4 regions of the Arthrobacter sp. TJ-266 genome follow, and region 1 is predicted to be linked to each of the others. Evidence: riboswitches for the same ligand, from Rfam matches in the RefSeq annotation. Region 1 holds a riboswitch; each other region holds the start of a gene.
What was found. Region 1 has a riboswitch for S-adenosylmethionine ahead of AC4D12_RS01455 (MetQ/NlpA family ABC transporter substrate-binding protein). Riboswitches for the same ligand answer to the same signal wherever they lie in the genome.
Positions count from the first base shown of each region.

Region 2: it holds a riboswitch for S-adenosylmethionine, as region 1 does, so the genes downstream of both, AC4D12_RS14630 (bifunctional o-acetylhomoserine/o-acetylserine sulfhydrylase) here and AC4D12_RS01455 (MetQ/NlpA family ABC transporter substrate-binding protein) in region 1, are expected to answer to the same signal.
Region 3: it holds a riboswitch for S-adenosylmethionine, as region 1 does, so the genes downstream of both, AC4D12_RS13645 (LLM class flavin-dependent oxidoreductase) here and AC4D12_RS01455 (MetQ/NlpA family ABC transporter substrate-binding protein) in region 1, are expected to answer to the same signal.
Region 4: it holds a riboswitch for S-adenosylmethionine, as region 1 does, so the genes downstream of both, sfnG (dimethylsulfone monooxygenase SfnG) here and AC4D12_RS01455 (MetQ/NlpA family ABC transporter substrate-binding protein) in region 1, are expected to answer to the same signal.

Region 1 is NZ_JBZCNC010000001.1:272,982-277,302, forward strand. Features, by position in the region: gene AC4D12_RS01450 (methionine ABC transporter ATP-binding protein) at 1-945, opposite strand, end outside; gene AC4D12_RS01455 (MetQ/NlpA family ABC transporter substrate-binding protein) at 1,012-1,899, opposite strand; SAM riboswitch class IV at 2,080-2,197, opposite strand; gene AC4D12_RS01460 (GAF and ANTAR domain-containing protein) at 2,586-3,317, shown strand; gene AC4D12_RS01465 (hypothetical protein) at 3,317-3,580, shown strand; gene AC4D12_RS01470 (hypothetical protein) at 3,650-3,985, opposite strand.
Region 2 is NZ_JBZCNC010000005.1:26,522-30,842, reverse strand. Features, by position in the region: gene metX (homoserine O-acetyltransferase MetX) at 1-153, opposite strand, end outside; gene AC4D12_RS14630 (bifunctional o-acetylhomoserine/o-acetylserine sulfhydrylase) at 160-1,476, opposite strand; SAM riboswitch class IV at 1,553-1,669, opposite strand; gene AC4D12_RS14625 (VOC family protein) at 1,788-2,429, shown strand; gene AC4D12_RS14620 (DUF1540 domain-containing protein) at 2,531-2,818, opposite strand; gene AC4D12_RS14615 (CPBP family intramembrane glutamic endopeptidase) at 2,952-3,764, opposite strand; gene AC4D12_RS14610 (allantoate amidohydrolase) at 3,871-4,321, opposite strand, start outside.
Region 3 is NZ_JBZCNC010000004.1:427,920-432,240, forward strand. Features, by position in the region: gene AC4D12_RS13635 (methionine ABC transporter permease) at 1-111, opposite strand, end outside; gene AC4D12_RS13640 (methionine ABC transporter ATP-binding protein) at 108-1,148, opposite strand; gene AC4D12_RS13645 (LLM class flavin-dependent oxidoreductase) at 1,287-2,675, opposite strand; SAM riboswitch class IV at 2,712-2,823, opposite strand; gene AC4D12_RS13650 (SDR family NAD(P)-dependent oxidoreductase) at 2,920-3,678, opposite strand; gene AC4D12_RS13655 (SpoIIAA family protein) at 3,807-4,205, shown strand; gene AC4D12_RS13660 (GNAT family N-acetyltransferase) at 4,239-4,321, shown strand, end outside.
Region 4 is NZ_JBZCNC010000003.1:70,190-74,510, reverse strand. Features, by position in the region: gene AC4D12_RS08960 (O-acetylhomoserine aminocarboxypropyltransferase/cysteine synthase family protein) at 1-1,155, opposite strand, end outside; gene sfnG (dimethylsulfone monooxygenase SfnG) at 1,155-2,312, opposite strand; SAM riboswitch class I at 2,317-2,420, opposite strand; gene AC4D12_RS08950 (hypothetical protein) at 2,550-2,780, shown strand; cyclic di-AMP (ydaO/yuaA leader) riboswitch at 2,953-3,138, shown strand; gene AC4D12_RS08945 (LysM peptidoglycan-binding domain-containing protein) at 3,144-4,043, shown strand; gene AC4D12_RS08940 (GrpB family protein) at 4,215-4,321, shown strand, end outside.

The DNA of each region.
Region 1 (4,321 bases):
TGTGAGGTGTCCGAAGGCGCGGCCGCGGATGTCGTTGATGCCGCCGTAGATCAGTTCGAACTCGACGCCGGCGGAGGCCAGTTCCAGGAAGACGGAGGCCTGCGAGGCGTCGCCGTCGCGGAAGGAGAAGGTCACGATGCGCCCTGCGTGGCGCTCGCGGAGCGCCGCGAGTTCGTCCGGAGCGGGGATGCCGCGCACCACGGTGGAGACGAACCGCTGTGAGGAGGCCTCCTGCGGGTCAGAGTAGACGTCGAACACGTTTCCCTGCTCCACGATGCGCCCCCGGTCCATCACAGCCACCTTCGTGGCCAGCGTCTGGATGACATCCATCTCGTGCGTGATGACCACGATCGTGATGCCGAGGTCCTCGTTCACGCGTCGGAGGAGCCGGAGCACCTCGTGCGTGGTCTCGGGGTCGAGTGCGGAGGTCGCCTCGTCCGCGAGCAGGATCTTCGGCGAGGTGGCCAGTGCCCGGGCTATCCCCACCCGCTGCTTCTGCCCGCCGGAGAGCTGCTCCGGGTAGGCGGAGGCTTTGTCGGCGAGGCCCACGAAGGCGAGCAGTTCGGTGACCCGGGCCTGGATCTCGTCCCGGCTCCTGCCGGCCACGCGCAGCGGGTACGCCACGTTGTTGAACACCGTCTTCGCGCTGAAGAGGTTGAACTGCTGGAAGATCATGCCGATGTCGAGGCGCAGTTTCCGCAGCCGGCGGTCGGGGACGCCGGTGACCTGCTGGCCGTCGACGACGATCTCGCCCGACGTGGTGCTCTCCAGGGCGTTGATGAGGCGGACGAGCGTGCTCTTGCCCGCTCCCGAGTAGCCGATGATGCCGAAGATCTCGCCGGCTTCGATGTCCAGGCTGACGTCGTCGATCGCGGTGACCGGGGGATCGCCCCGGCGGGCCGCGGGAAAGCTCTTGGTGACGTTCCGCAGTTCGATGAGCGGCATGGTCGCCTTTCTGACATGCCGACGGCCGGCCGGGGTGCGGCCGGCCGTCGGAGGGTGGTGGAGCGGTCAGCCCTGGGCGCGGGTGTCTTCCTCGACGCGCTCGAGGGTGGACTGGAGCTCCTCGGCGGGCACCTTCACGAACTCGGCCGTCCCGCCCGAGGTCTCCTGGACGTCGTCGAGCACGGCCTGCGTGTCCTGGTAGATGCTGACGAGGCGCTGGTAGGTCTCGTTGTCCTTCTCCCCGCTTTGGGAGGCGAACACGTTGACGTAGGCTGCGGCCGCCGGGTCCGTCGGGTCGTCCTTCGCGATGGCGTCATCGAAGCTGAGCCCGGCGTCCTGCACGAAATCGTTGTTGATGATGGCTGCTGCGACGTCAGGGAGCGACGTCGGGGTGAGCGCGGCATCCAGCGTGGTGACGGTGACGCGGGATTCGTCGGCGATCACGTCGTCGATCGTGGAGAACGCGCTGCCGCCGTCGCGCAGGGTCAACAGACCGGCCGACTGCGCGACGAGGAGGCCACGCGCGAGGTTCGACTCGTCGTTGGGGATGGCGATGGTGGCGCCGTCGGGGATGTCCTCGACGGACTCGTACTGGGTGGAGTAGAGGCCCAGCGGGTAGATGGCGGTGGAGCCGACGGGCACGAGGTCGGACTCGCTCGAGACGTTGTAGCGCGCGAGGTACACCAGGTGCTGGAACTGGTTGAGGTCCAGCTCGCCCTCGGAGAGCGTGGGGTTGGGCTGCGTGTACTCGGCGAAGTCGACGATCTCCACGGAGATGCCTTCGTCCTCGGCGGCCTGTGTGAACGCGGCCCACTCGGGGTCACTGGCGCCGACGACGCCGATGCGGACGGTCTCGGAGCCACCTGCGGCGTCTCCGCCGGAGAGGCCGCAGGCGGTGGTCAGGGCGAGGAGGGGGACGACGGCGGCGGCGAGCAGCCTGCGTGAGGTGATCATGGGTGTGTCCTTCGAGATGGCACGGCGGTACCGCGGAACTGCAGGGGGGCGTGACGAGGGAGGGCGCGCTGCCGACGGGGCAGCGACGAGGTGGGAATGACTTTCAGGTGACACGCTCGCTGTTCTGGGCTGAGCGTTGGGCGGTCCCTCCAGGGACAAGACCCCTCGGAGGACCGCACGACGCCGTACTTGCCAACCGGGGGACTTGACCCGGCGGCCCAATCTTCACCTGGAGCACCCCACTACGGGAGAGGGTTGCTGTCCAGCCGGCCAGGGCCTGTGGCTGGAACTCATGATTGCTAGGACGACGCTAGGACATCGGAGCGCGGCGGGTCAAAAAGGCCGGGGGAAGGAGCGTCATGCAGCGCCATATCGAGCGCCGTCGGGCAGTCGGGCCGATCCAGATGGACCGTGCCGGACGACGTGGTCCACGGGTCCCGCCTGCCGCAGGTGCAAAGCCTTTCGACGCCGGTGACGCGAACGGTCGCTCGAAGCGGGATCGGCTCACGGGTGCTGACGGACGGGCAGACGCGTCGCTGGGCCGGTTGGTCCGACACCGCCGGTTTGTCTTATACTCGACGTCGGTTTTCCGTCTCAGTGGAGTCCGATGGGGTTGAGCAGCCGGCTTCCAACCTGCAGGGGTCATACCCTGATCAGGTCGATGCAGCGCAGTTGAAAGCTCCCCCGTGAAGACGACACCACCCGCCCCTGAGCTCCTGGAGATCTTCGGGCGCACCTACGGATACCTCCTGACAGAGCAGACCGCTCATGACGCAGTCGACGGTCTTGCGGAAGTCGCCCGCGACGCCATCGGCGCCGCGCAGGGCGCAGGGGTGAGCGTTCTCAGCCATGATGGGAGGCGGTTGAGCGTCGGCGCGACGGACGAGGACGTGCTCGAAGCAGATGACCTGCAGTACGAGTTCGGTGAGGGCCCTTGCTTCGCCGCCTGGTCCACCGGTACCCCCGTCATCATCGAGGACACCCACGCCGATGAACGGTGGCCACAGTGGACGGCCGCGGCAGCTTCTTCTGGGATCCGGTCCTGCCTCAGCGTGCCGTTGATGCGCAAGAAGGAGGGGCTGGGTGCGATGAAGGTCTACTCCGACCAGCCCAACGCGTTCACCAGTAACGATCAGCGGATCCTGACGAATCTCGCCCGGGCCTCAGCGGTCCTGCTGGGACACATCCAGACCAGCGACACCCCGCAGCGCATCAGCGACGAAGTCAAAGCGTCTCTTGCCGACCGGGACACCGTAGGTATCGCCCGTGGTGTCCTCATGGAACGACTGGGTATCGACAAGCAGACAGCGATGGAGCACCTGGTCGAACTCGCGGCTGAGGAGAACACGTCGGTCACGGTGATCGCGGCCCGGCTCAGCGAGCGGTCGGATGGGCCAGGCGCCGTCAGCGGTCCGTGATGATCAAGCTGCCACCCGAAGAACAACGCCTGCGCACGCTCGAAGCCATCCATCAGAGTGGGCTCCACATGGAGGACGTCTGGATCCACTACTTCTCCATCGGCGGTGACGTCGACGAATTCCAACTCGACGGGTATCTCCGTGGTCTGATCAGCGCGAGAAGCTCCGACCGGAACCTCATCTCCCATGCAGTCAACGAGTTGATCAGCGACCTGCCGCGTCCGGCTGCGCCCTACAACGACGAGGCCAGGTCCGACTTCTGACGCTGGGACTCCCGGACGGGACGCCTGATGAGCGTGTATCAGCTCCGCATCGGGCGGGTTCCTCGGTCGTCAGTGCACGTCGCCGACCTGGTCACCCCAGCTGGGCGTCGCTGGTTGTCCGACCAGCGCATCGAGTATCTTGCGAGCCCTCCTGGTGTAATCCCTGACATCGAACTCGTCACCGCGGCTGTAGATCGTGCCGAGCGTGAAAGCGATGCGTTCGACCGTCTCGTCGTCGATGGTGATCCGATGAATGCCCCGCTCGGAGTCGGCGGCATCCGCGGCGGAGATGGCCCGGGTGATGCGCTCGGGGGTGGTCGCGTCGGGTGACTGGGTGAAGGCGTCGAGAGCCGATCTGACCCGGGGGTCGAGGGGCGCCCGGTCGGTGACGGTCTCGGTGCTCATCCGGATACCGTACTTCTCCGACAGGAGAAAGACGGTATCCCGACGTGCCCCGAGCTCCGATGGCCCACGGTCCTGTCGCCCAGAGGTTATGACGAGCGTGATCGGCAGCGTGCCGCTCGCGGCAGCGTCTGCTCTGTCAGCAGCCGTCCATGGGAAGGCTCCGGGATCGGCGATGATCGGTACGCGGCGATGTACTCTGCTGGTTGCTGTCCCCAGGGGTACCAGGACCCGTTCATCTCGTGCGCGAAGCGGGCGATCACGGCGAACGAGACGTGAGACCACGCCCCCGACGTACGGGCAGGGCCCCCTCTGTGGAGCGGGATCACAGCGTTCAGC
Region 2 (4,321 bases), on a different contig from region 1:
CCGTCCCCAGGTCTCGTACGCGAGGTGCACCTCGGGCAGCACTCCCCCGGTCTCGAGGTCCAACGGGCCGATCGACGCGACGCGGAGGATTCCGTCTCCGGCGGGATCGGCGGCGTCGGCCGCGGGCCTCAGGACAACAGGGGGGTGGGTCACGGGTGGTCAGGCTCCTTTGGCGGCGCGGAACCCCGCGTCGAGGTCGGCGAGGATGTCGTTGATGTTCTCGAGGCCCACGGACAGCCGCACGAGGCCGGGACGCACGCCCGCGGTGAGCTGCGCCTCCGCGCCGAGCTGGCTGTGCGTCGTCGACGCCGGATGGATGACGAGCGAGCGGACGTCACCGACGTTCGCCACGTGCGAGTGCAGTTCGAGTCCGTCCACGAACCGCGTGCCCGCCTCGTGCCCGCCGGCGATGTCGAAGCTGACGATCGCGCCGGTCCCGTTCCGCCCGTACTTCCTGCCGCGCTCGTACCAGGGACTGGACGGGAGGCCGGCGTAGGCCACGCGCTCGACGTCGTCGTGGGCCTCCAGCCACTCGGCGACAGTCTGCGCGTTCTGGACGTGCCGCTCGATCCGCAGGCTGAGCGTCTCCAGCCCCTGCGCGATCAAGAAGGCGTTGAACGGCGACACCGCGGCGCCGAGGTCCCGCAGCAGCTGCACGCGTGCTTTCAGGATGTAGGCGAGGTTGACACCGAGGGCGCTGCCCACCCCGAGGTCACGCGCATAGACGAGTCCGTGGTAGCTCTCGTCGGGGGTGTTCAGGCCGGGGAAGCGGTCCGGGTACCGCGCGAAGTCGAAGTTCCCGGAATCGACGATCACGCCGGCGATGGCCGTGCCGTGCCCGCCGAGGTACTTGGTGGCCGAGTGCACCACGATGTCCGCACCCCACTCGATGGGTCGGATCAGGTAGGGCGTCGAGAGCGTGTTGTCGACGATCAGCGGGAACCCGTGCTCGTGGGCGACGGCGCTGATCCCCTCGAGGTCCAGGACGTCCTGCCGCGGATTGGAGACCACCTCGCCGAAGAACAGCTTGGTGTTCGGCCTGATCGCGGCGCGCCACTGCTCGAGATCGTCCGGATCCTCGACGAACGTGGTCTCGATACCGAACTTCCGCAGCGTGTGCTTGAAGAGGTTGTAGGTTCCGCCGTAGAGGCTCGGGCTCGCGACGATGTGGTCGCCCGCCTCCGCGATGTTGAGCACGGCGAACGTCTCCGCGGCCTGGCCCGAGGCGAGCAGCAGGGCGCCGACGCCGCCCTCCAGGCTCGCGATCCTCGTCTCCACCGCCTCCTGGGTCGGGTTGCCGATACGCGTGTAGATCGGCGCGAGTTCCGTCAGCGCGAAGCGGTTGGCGGCACTCTCCGCGCTCGGGAAGACGAACGACGACGTCTGGTAGATGGGGAGCGCGCGCGCCCCCGTTGCGGAGTCCGGCTCCTGGCCGGCGTGGATCTGGCGTGTCTCGAAAGACCACTCGTTGGACATGATGCTCCCTGTAGGAAGGGGCCTCGCTGGTGTCCGGAACCTGCCGACGTCTCGCCCAGGTCACCGGGCCGTCACGGGCCCGCGCTTGCGCGACGCCGGTCCGGCGTCGAGCCTGGTCTTCACCCGGGGCACCCCACCGCGGTTGGAGGGTTGCCGGCCAGCAAGCCGGGGCTTCGTGCTGGCACTCATGACCTGACTCCATGGAAGCGCACGGCCCCGCTGGAGGCAAGCCGTATGACACTTCGTGAAGGGACGAACGAGTAAGGCGAACCTAAGTCGAGACGTGGATCACTTAGTGCCAAGATATCGGCATGCGCCTGGATCATGTGTCGTACGCCTGTGAACCCGACGGTCTCGCCGCCACCGCCGAGCGGATCTCTACCAAGCTCGGGACGGACGCGGTGAGAGGCGGTGTGCATCCCCGCTTCGGTACACGGAACATGATCGTGCCCCTGGTCAACGGCCAGTACCTCGAGGTCGTGGAGGTCCTCGACCACCCCGCCTCGGACAAGGCCCCCTTCGGTCAGGCCGTCCGCGCCCGCTCCGAAGCCGGAGGCGGCTGGATGGGCTGGTGCGTGGCGGTGGACGACCTCGGTCCGTTCGAGGAACGCCTCGGACGCAGCGCCGTCCCGGGCAACCGCAAATTTCCCGACGGCCAGGAACTCTCCTGGCAGCAGATCGGCATCAAGGGCCTCATCGCCGATCCTCAGGTGCCCTACCTCCTCCGCTGGGACGAGGGTACCGAGGCCCTGCACCCCTCCCTCGCGCGTGCCGCATCGGTGAAGCTCGACTGCCTGACCATCGCCGGCTCGTCCGAGCGCGTCACCGAGTGGCTCGGCACGGAGGTCGAGGAGACGCTCGACGGCGTCCAGGTCCAGTGGATCGCCCCGAACGGCACGCCGGGCGTCATGTCCGTGACGTTCGAGACCGCCCACGGGCGGGTCGAGATCTAGCACGCAGCACTCTGCTCAGAAGAAGCTCAGACGAAGCTCAGACGAAAGGGACCGGCCGACGGCCGGTCCCTTTCTGTGTTCGTCAGTGGTTCGGCGCCGGCTCAGGCGTGGGTATAGGTCAGGCAGTCGGCGGCCTCGGCGCCGGGACCGACCTTGACCGCGGGTGCCGTGCACAGGAGATCCGCGTTGAACGAGCACTCCGAGCGCTGGCACGCCCCGACATGGGCGAGCATCTTCGGCAGTCCGCCGCTGATGGACGTGTCGATGAACGTGGCGCACGAGGCGTGCTCCTCGCTCCCGGACACCGTGATGGCGACCGCCGTGCAGCCGTCATGGTTGAAGGAGCAGTTGTGGACACTGCATTCGGAGACACTGGTGACGACGCTCATGATTCCTCCTGGGGGTGCGGCGGATCCTGACGGCGGAATCCGTACTTCTGCTCAATGAATTCACGGTAACACCGGTAATTGCGAATAATTTAGTCATGATTTGTGCGCGATAAAAGAAAAGGTAAGCCTTGGCTCAGCTACCTATTCCGATGGCCGGGCCGATCAGGGCGAACCCCACGAACCCGGTGATGTCGATCAGCGCGTGCGCGATCACGAGCGGCATGACGCGCTTGGTGCGCGTGTAGAACCAGGCGAAGAGCAGCCCCATCATCACGTTGCCGATGAACGGACCGAACCCCTGGTACAGGTGGTAGCTCCCCCGCAGGAGGGCACTCGTGATGATGATGGCGGGCGTCGACCACCCGAGTTCGCGCAGACGCAGCATGAGGTAGCCGACCACGATGACTTCCTCCAACACGGCGTGCCGCACCGCGGAGAGCACCAGCACCGGCACGGTCCACCAGTACTCGTCGAGCGCGGCCGGGACGATCGCCGTCGTGATGCCGAGAGCGCGGCCGGCCGCGTAGACGCCGAGCGTGCCGACGCCGATGATCCCGGCGAGGCCCACACCGAAACCGAAGGTCCTCAGCGGGCGGTCGAAGGTGAACCCCAGACGCCGGAAGGCCGATGTCCCCTGTCCGCTCAGGAGGAACAGCACCAGGGCGACCGGCACCAGCGCGAAGAAGATCCCGAGCAGCTGGTAGGTCAGGTCGATGTACTGGCGGTCGTCGAGCACCGGGTTCAACGTGGTGGTCTGTGCGGCCAGGGGCCCGCGGGACAACTTGTCCACGAGGCTCACGACGGCGTAGACGCCCGACTGCCCGAGCGAGAGCCCGAGCACGATCAGCAGTTCGGCCGTGATCCGGCGTCGCGGCGGCTGGACCGTCGGGACGGAGGAGCTTCGGTCGGTCGAGCGTCGATCGGTGGGGCGTCGGTCGGTGGACATGGCGCCATCATTCCAGCGGCGGCTGGTGTTTCCCAGCGCGGCGGCACCGGAGCAGGCCTCCGATCCCAGCGGGGCCGGCGTAACCCTCACCGACCGGACGGCGACGTCAGAGCAGGTCCTCGAGGACGTCCGCGAGGGCGATGGCTCCCGCGTCGGCGTCCTCGCGCTCCACGAACTCCTCGGGCGAGTGGCTGATACCCGTGGGATTGCGGACGAACAGCATCGCGGTGGGTGCGATGCTGCCGAGAATGCCGGCGTCATGTCCCGCGCCCGTGGGGAGGGTCGGGGCGCCGGGGAAGGACCGGCCGAGCGCGAGGCCGAGTGTGCGCTGCATGGCCCCGTCGAACTGGACGGTCCCGCTGCGGGATTCCTCGGTCAGCGTGGCGCGGCAGCCTTCGAAGGCGCAGATCTTCTGCGCCTGACCGTGGATCCTCTCGATGAGCTGTGCGGTCACGGCGTCGTCCTCGTGACGGACGTCGAGCCAGAGGTCCACGCGGGAGGCGATCACGTTGGTACCACCCGGAACGGGTTGGAGCCGCCCGACCGTGGCGCGGGCG
Region 3 (4,321 bases), on a different contig from region 1:
GACGGCCATGACGATGCCGACCATCGCGACGGTCTCCCCGTAAGCGGGGGCCAGCAGCGCGGGGAGGTCCCCGATGGCCACGTCCGCGCGGGGCAGCACGAGGGCGCTCATGCCACGCTCCCGACGGCCCCGGTGAGGACTCGCTCGGTGGCGCCGGCGGGCACCCTCCGGAGATCCGGCGTGCCGCTCAGGCCGCACCGGGCGAGCGCTGCTGCCACGCGGGCGTCGTCGTCCGTCCCGATGCCCAGGGTGGCGCTGCCGGTGTTGACCCCGTGCACCGTCTCGACGGCTGCACCGAGCAGGTGGACGGCGACCCCGAGCTCTGCCGTGACGCGCTGGATCCAGTCGCCGGGTACGGAGGTGGAGTCGTAGGTGACGAACCATGCGCGGGTTCCGCTCTCGGCACCGGCGTGTCCGCGGCGGGGCTGCAACGACCTCCCGAGCCGGGATTCGTGCGAGGTCAGCAGGTCCACCAGGCAGCCCTGCTCCACGATCCGCCCGTGATCGAGCCGCGCCACGGTGTCCGCGACCTGACGCACCGTGTCCATCTCGTGGGTGATGAGGACGACCGTCAGCTCGAGATCGTCCCGGAGTTCTCGGAGGAGCCCGACGACGGAGCGTGTGGTGTCCGGGTCCAACCCCGACGTGGCTTCGTCGGCGAGCAGGATGCTGGGTCGCAGGGCGAGCGCGCGTGCGATCCCGACCCGCTGCGCCTGGCCGCCCGAGAGCTGGAACGGGTAGTACCCGGCTTTGTCGGCGAGCCCCACGCGGTCCAGCAACTCGTGCACACGGGCCGCCGTCTCCTGCGGTGTCACGCCGAGGAAATCGAGGGGCAGGGCGACGTTCTCGGCGGCCGTGCGCCGGCTCAGCAGACTCGAGGACTGGAAGACGGTGCCGATGCGGCGCCGTGCCTCGCGGAGGTGTTTCTCGGGCAGGCCGGACAGGTCCTCGCCGTTCACCACCACGGACCCCGAGGTGGGACGCTCCAGCAGGTTGATGCACTGGGCGAGGGTGCTCTTGCCCGCACCGCTCGGCCCGACGACGGCCGCGATGCGCCCGGTGGGCACCTCGAAATCGAGTCGGTCGAGAACGGTGACGGCGGTGCCGCCGTGGCCATAGGTCTTGGTCAGGTGTCGTAGAGAGATCATGGGGTTCCTCGGAAAGGGCGGAGTGGATCGATAGAACGGCGCTGGACGGCGGAACCGGGAATCAGTGCCGGAGGTTGACGCAGGACGACGGCGCCGGACGTCGGTTCATGAGCGCGTCAGGGACGCGTCAGGGATGCGTCAGGGGCGGACGGTCTGGAGGCGGTACCGCGCTCCGCGGTGGTCCTCGGGCAGGCGGTCGCCCTTACCGAACAGCTTTTGACGCAGTGTCCCCTCGGCGTACCCCGTGGGATAGGCGCCGCGCCTTTGCAGCTCGGGGATCACGTGCGTGATGACGTCCTCGAAGGAGCCGGGTGTGATGGCGTAGGCGAGGTTGAATCCATCGACGTCGGTCTCGTCGACCCACGCCTGGAGCTCATTGGCCACCTGGGCGCCGGAGCCGACGATCCGCGGTCCGAGCCCTCCGATCCCCGCCCATTCCGCGATGTCGCGGACCGTCCACGGGGCGCCGTCGTCGTTCACCTTCTGGAAGTTCGCAACGGCGGACTGGATGGCGTTCGACTCGACGTTGCCGAGTGGCTCGTCGGGGTCGTAGATGCTGAGATCGATCCCGAGCCAGCCGGACAGCAGGACGAGGGCGCCCTCGTAGCTGACGTACTGCTGGTAGTCGGCGTGCTTCGCCCGGGCCTTCTCCTCGGTCTCGTCGGTGATGATCGTGAGCATCGTGTAGATCCGCACCGCATAGCGATCCCGCCCGGCGGCCTCCACCGCGTCCCGGATACGGGACACGGAGTCCTTGAGGATGGCCTTCGTCGGCGCGCCGACGAACACGGCTTCTGCGTTTCCGGCCGCGAAACGGACACCGCGGGGCGAGGCTCCGGCCTGGTAGATCACCGGGGTCCGCTGCGGGGAGGGCTCACTCAGATGGATGCCGGGAACGGTGAAGTAGGTGCCGTCGTGCCCGATGTCGTGGACCTTGGCGGGGTCGGTGAAGACGCCGGTGGCGCGGTCGCGGACCACGGCGTCGTCCTCCCAGGAACCTTCGAGGAGCTTGTAGAGGACCTCGAGGTACTCGTCGGCGTGGTCGTAACGCTCGTCGTGCTCGAGCTGGTCCTCGTTGCCCATGTTGCGGGCGGCCGAGGGCAGGTAGCCCGTGACGACGTTCCAGCCCACCCGCCCGTTGGTGAGGTGGTCCAGGGTGGAGAGGCGACGGGCGAAGGGGTACGGGTGCTCGTAGGCCGTGCCGGCCGTGACACCGAAGCCGAGGTGGTCGGTCACGAGCGCCATGGCGGAGACGAGCAGGAACGGATCGTTGACGGGCGTCTGCGTGCCCTGCCGGAGCGTCGCCTCGTTGGAGCCGCCGTAGACGTCGTACGTGCCGAGGACGTCCGCGATGAAGATGCCGTCGAACAGACCCTTCTCGAGCGTCTGCGCGAGATCGGCCCAGTACCGCAGGTCCTTGTAGCGCCAGGACTGGTCCTCGGGGTGCCGCCACAGCCCGGGCGACTGGTGGCCCACGCAGTTCATGTCGAAGGCGTTGAAACGGATGTGCCGTGCGGGAGCGGGCATGAAGAATCCTCGTGTCGAGGCACTGCCGTGGAGGGAGCGCCGTACTTGCCCGGCAGCTCAGCCGGACCGAATCCTCACCTGGGGCACCCCGCTACAGCGAGAGGGTTGCCGTCCAACGAACCAGGGTTTTGCGTTGGAACTCGTGATTCTGGGTCCGAGCCTAGGCCGGGTGTTCCGCGGACGTCCACCCTCCCGGGTCACAGTGCGTCACGAACCTCCGCTCCGGCGACGGGGTCACCAGCGGTCACCGCAGGTAGGAGGCGCCGTTCACGTCGATCACGGTGCCGCTGACCCAGACCGGCGCATCGGTGGCGAGCCAGGCCACCGCCTGCGCCACCTCCTCCGCCGTCGCGACCCGGTTGAAGGCGCTCTGGGCGCGCACGGCGTCGCCCGCGGGGCCGTCGAGCACGGTGCGGCCCATGGCGGTCTCCACGAAGCCGGGCGCCACGGCGGCCGAGAGGATGCCGTGCGGCGCCAGTGCCACCGCGAGCGACTGCGTCATGGAGTGCAGTGCCGCCTTGCTCGCGCCGTACGCGGGCGTGGTCGGCTCGCCCCGGTAGGCGCCGCGCGAACCGACGGCGACGAGTCGGCCGCCGTCGGGCCCCTGCGGGCGTTCGATCAGATGGCGCGCGACGAGCCACGCGAGGTTCGCCGGGCCGGTCAGGTTGACGGCGAGCGTGCGCTGCCAAGCACGCTGCCACTCCTCGTAGGAGGTGGAATCGAGCGGATGGGCGGTGAAGACCCCTGCGTTGTTGACGAGCACGTCGACCCCGCCAAGTGCCCCGACGGCGTCCGTCACGATGCGCGCGCATGCCTCCGGATCGGCCACATCACCGACGACGACGGCGTGGCCCTCCCCGGGAAGACCTGCGCGAACCGACTCCGCGGCGTCGACGTCCCGGCCCGCGTGCACGCCCAGGCGGTGCCCGCGGCCTGCGAGTTCGACGGCGATGCCGGCGCCGATGCCGCGACTCGCGCCGGTGACCAGGATGCTCAGCGTCATGCTCCTGACGCTACAACCTGCACGGCTCCAGACGTCGGCCCTGTGCACCTGTGGATACTCCCGCCATTGTGGGAGTCACCCTTGCTAGGCTGGCTCACCACTTGCCCCTCCGCGTGCCGAAGGATGTCATGGAACCGTTCACAACCCACCTCGAGAGGGGCTTCCTCCGTCTGCGGTGGCGACGCGGAGTGGAGGTCACCCACCCCGTCGCCGTCGCTGCCGCCCGCGCCCTCGCCGAGCACCACGGCCCCACGGCGCTGCCCCTCCTCGTCCACATGCACGGGATCACGGGCATCACCCCGGAGGCACGGGTGGGCATGAGTTCGTACACCGGCTTCAGCCGCGTGGCCATCGTCGGCGAGGATGCCGTGGACGAGGTGATGTCCGGCTTCGCGCACCGCTCCCCCACGACATCCCGGTACTTCTCCTCCGAGGCCGATGCCCTGAGCTGGCTCGTCGATGCCCCCGGTCGGGATGCCGTCGCCACCCACCACGAGTCCCCTGCCGGTCAGGAATCGGCGCGTTGACCACCGGCGCTCGTCGATGCCAGAGTCGGGACCATGAGTGAGCACACGAAGGACGACATCTCCGTCAGCGACGACGGCGCGAAGACCCGCTACGTCGCTATGCTCGACGGCAACCC
Region 4 (4,321 bases), on a different contig from region 1:
GTGCGTCGTCGAGCCCGGGTGGATCACGAGGGTGCGCGCGTCACCCACGTTCGCGAGGTGCGAGGCGATCTGCAGCGACTCGATGAACTTCTGGCCCGCCTTCCGCCCGCCGGTGACGCCGAAGCTGAACACCGAACCCGGGCCCTGTGGCAGGTACTTGCGGGCGCGTTCGTGGTGCGGGTGGGATGGCAGCCCGGCGTAGTTGACGTACTCGACGCGCGGATCCGCCTCCAGCCACCGTGCGACGGCGAGGGCGTTCTCGAGGTGCTCGTCGAGGCGCTGCGCGAGGGTCTCCACGCCCTGCAGGAGCTGGAAGGCAGACATGGGGGAGAGCGATGGCCCGATGTCGCGGAGTTGCTCGGTGCGCAGCTTCGTGAGGAAGCCGTACTCGCCGAAGTTCGCCCACCACTGGATGTTGCCGTAGGAGGGCACGGGTTCGGTCATCATGGGGAACTTGCCGTTGCCCCAGTCGAACCGCCCGCTCTCCACGATCACTCCGCCGAGCGTGGTGCCGTGCCCGCCGATGAACTTGGTGGCGGAGTGGATCACGATGTCCGCGCCGTGCTCGATGGGCCGCACGAGGTACGGCGTACTGAGGGTCGAGTCGACGATGAAGGGCACGCCGGCGTCGTGGGCCACCTTCGCCAGCCCGGCGAGGTCCGCGATCTCGCCAGAGGGGTTCGCGATGACCTCGGCGTAGACGGCCTTGGTGTTCTCGCGGATGGCGGCGGCGTAGTCGGCCGGATCGGTACCGGGAACGAAGGTGGTCTCGATGCCAAACCGGCGCAGCGTGACATCGAGCTGCGTCACCGTCCCGCCGTACAGCTGGGAGGCGGCGACGATGTGGTCGCCCGCCTGACAGAGGGCCGCGAAGGTGATGAACTCCGCACTCATGCCCGACGCCGTCGCCACCGCGCCGATACCGCCCTCGAGGGAGGCGATGCGCTCCTCGAACGCCGCGACCGTCGGGTTGCCGATGCGCGAGTAGATGTTGCCGTACTTCTGCAGCGCGAAGAGGTTGGCGGCGTCATTGGTGTCCTTGAACACGAACGACGTCGTCTGGTAGATCGGGACGGCCCGGGCGCCGTGGGTGGCGTCGGGGGTGCCGCCGGCGTGGAGCGCGCGCGTGCGGAAGCCGAAGGAACGGTCAGCCATCAGAAGCCTGCCTTGCTGGTCTGGAGGGTGGGAGGGAGCTCGACGTCGACGCCGGCCTTGCGGGCGGCGTCCGCCTCGAGTTCGCGGACGATCGGGAGGATGTCCCTGCCGAACGCGGCGACCTCCTCCTGGAAGTGGAGGTAGCACGTGAGGAAGAGGTTCACGCCGATCTTCTTGTACTCGACGATGCGTTCGGCGATCTGCTCGGGCGTGCCGATGAGCTGTGTCCGGAAGCCGTCGTTGTACTGCACGAGGTCCTCGAAGGAGGAGTCGGCCCACATGCCCTTGCCGTCCTTCGTGGAGGCGCCCGCCTCCTGGACGGCGTCGCGGAACCCCTCGACGGCCGGGCGGTGCGCCTTCGCGACGATCTCACGGAGCGTCTCGCGCGCCTCCTTCTCGGAGTCCCGTGCGATCACGAAGCCGTTCAGGCCGAAGCGCGGCCGGCGGCCCGCCTCGAGGGCGGACGCCTGCACCCCGGCGATGTTCTCCTTGAACCCCTCGAGGTCCTTGCCGTTGGAGAAGTACCAGTCGGCCACGCGGCCCGCGGTCGCCTGGGCGGCCGTCGAGTTGCCGCCGAAGAAGATCTCGGGGTGCGGGCGGCCGGGCACGTCCACGGGCGCCGGGCTCAGGGTGAAGTCGTTGATGTCGTAGTACTTCCCCGCCTGGCTGTAGCCCTGTTCCGTCCAGAGGCCGCGGAGCACGCGGATGAACTCCTCGGTGCGTACGTAGCGCTCGTCGTGCTCCAGCCACTCGAGGCCGAAGTTGACGAACTCGTCCTTCAGCCAGCCGGAGACGATGTTCACGGCGGCGCGACCGTTCGAGATGTGGTCGGCCGTGATGATGAACTTCGCGAGGACCCCCGGGTGCCACATGCCGGGGTGGACGGCGGCGATCACCTTCAGCTTCTCCGTCGCCGCGAGGAGGGCGAGGGAGAAGCTCGTGGCCTCGTGCTGTTTGTCCGCGCCGTAGGACGCCGCGTACCGGGTCTGCGAGAGCGCGTACTCGAATCCGGCGTTCTCCGCGATGCGGGCCAGGTCGCGGTTGTACTCGAAGTCCCAGCTGGTGCGCTGCTCGATGGTCGAGACCACCAGGCCACCGCTCACGTTGGGCACCCAGTAGGCGAATTTCAGGGGAGTGGACAGGTCTGCGACGCTCATGGATCCTCCATCGGTCTGGCAGTAGCACCCTACTGTCGCCGCGGTACGCGGAGGCCAGGGTTGCTGCGGCGTCAGTGAGCCAGATCTCTCAGCCGCTCGGGATGGTCACTCCCGAGTCTGACAGCCGCTCCGGAGGGATCCAAACAATGTGTCCTCCCACGAAGGCCTTCGGGGCGGACGTACGCCGGGCGGTGGCAGCCCGGGCAGTGACGGCCGCGCCCCGCCTAGGGTAAGTGGATGGACGGATGGCGGAGGGCAGCGCGGGTTCAGGAGCGGCGCTTCTGGAGCACCCTCGTGATCGTCGGCGCGCTCCTCAGCCTCACGCTGGTCAGTAGCCTCCTCCTGACCGCGCGAGTCTCCGGCGGCAGCATGTCGGCGGGCTTCTACGTGCAGCAGGGTGTGCTGCTCGCGGTCAGTGCGATGGGCACGGCCCTTGCCGTCCGCCGCTGGCGTCGCGTCCGCCGATGAGGGCTTGTGCGGGCCCCGGGCACCTCCTGGCGGAGGCCTGTCAAGAAGGCCGGCGCCAGATGGTACGTCCCGTTACGCAAATGTGACAAACCGACGAGGGTCCGGCTAGGGTCACACCAGCGTCTCCGTCCACGTGAGACGCTTCCGGACGGATTGCCGAGCCCTGCCGCCGACCGGAATACGTCCGCACACACGAAAGGCAGGGACGGGGGAACCATCAGTTCCACCGGGCGCCCAGGTTTCCCTGCAGGCGTCCTCGGGGTTAAGTCGCACACCACCGCCGTATCCAGCGGTGTCCGCGGCCGGGTGACTCCCATCCGAACCCGACAGCTCACCCCGCAGGCATGGGAGAGGTACAGAACCATGTCACGAATCACTTCACCGGCGCGCCACAGGGCCGACGTCGAGGGCAACCTCGCACTGCAGGCACTCGGCCGCATCGCCGGCGCGCACGCAACGACCGTCGGCCGCCCGGTCGCCGTCATCGCGGTCACCTCCGGCCTCGCGTTCGGTGCGATGGGAACGGCCAACGCCGGCACCTACACCGACGCCGCGACGAACTACACCTCGGTGGCCTCCACCGTGGCGGCCCCTGCTGTCGCCGGCTCCACGCACACCGTCGCCGCCGGTGACACCCTGGGTGCCATCTCCGCACGCTACGGAGCGGACCTCACCTCGGTCCTGACCGCGAACGGCCTCTCGCTCGCATCGGTCATCTTCCCCGGTCAGTCGATCACGATCCCCACCGCCGGATCGGCCGTCACCGCGCCGGCCCAGACGGTGTCCGCTCCGGTTGCCGCTGCACCTGCGGCTCCTGCCTACCAGCAGGCCGCCGCTGTTGCACCGGCCGTGTCCACGGCGCCCGGGTCGGGTGTCTACCTGGCCTCGGCAGCGATCACCCCGGTACCCGTGCACGCCTCGTCGGTCGCTGCAGCGCCCTCGGGCAATGCGGCAGCGGCCATCCTCGGATCGGCTCAGGCGCAGCTTCGCGCCGGCGCCGTCCAGGACTGCACCGTGCTGGCCGAGAAGGCACTGCGTGCCGCCGGGATCTCCGTGGGCGACCTCGGCCCGGCTCAGTTCTTCCAGTTCGGCGCCCGGGTGTCCGCCCCGGCTCCCGGGGACCTCGTGATCACCGGCGGTCACGTGGCGGTCTACGCCGGTGGCGGTCAGGTCATCAGCAGCGGCATGAACGGCATCAACGCCACCATGCAGCACCCCCTCTCGGACCTCCCGGGAGCATCCTTCGTGCGGGTCGGCGCCTAAGCGTCCGAACGGACCGTTCGATCCTTGAACGGGAAGCGGCAGGTGCTTGGACGGGGCGCCTGCCGCTTCCTTCGTTAAGAGATCCGGATGAAGGGCTCGACGACGACCACCGCGCGGTTGAGGCACTGAGGCTGCGCTGGGGGAGTCGTCCGGGATGCCGCGCAGGACCAGGTGATGAGCATCCGCCATGTCGGTTCGACCGCCGTACCGCGGCTCCTGGCGAAGCCGGTCATCGACGTCGACCTCACCGTCGTCGACTTGTTCCGCGAGACGCTGTT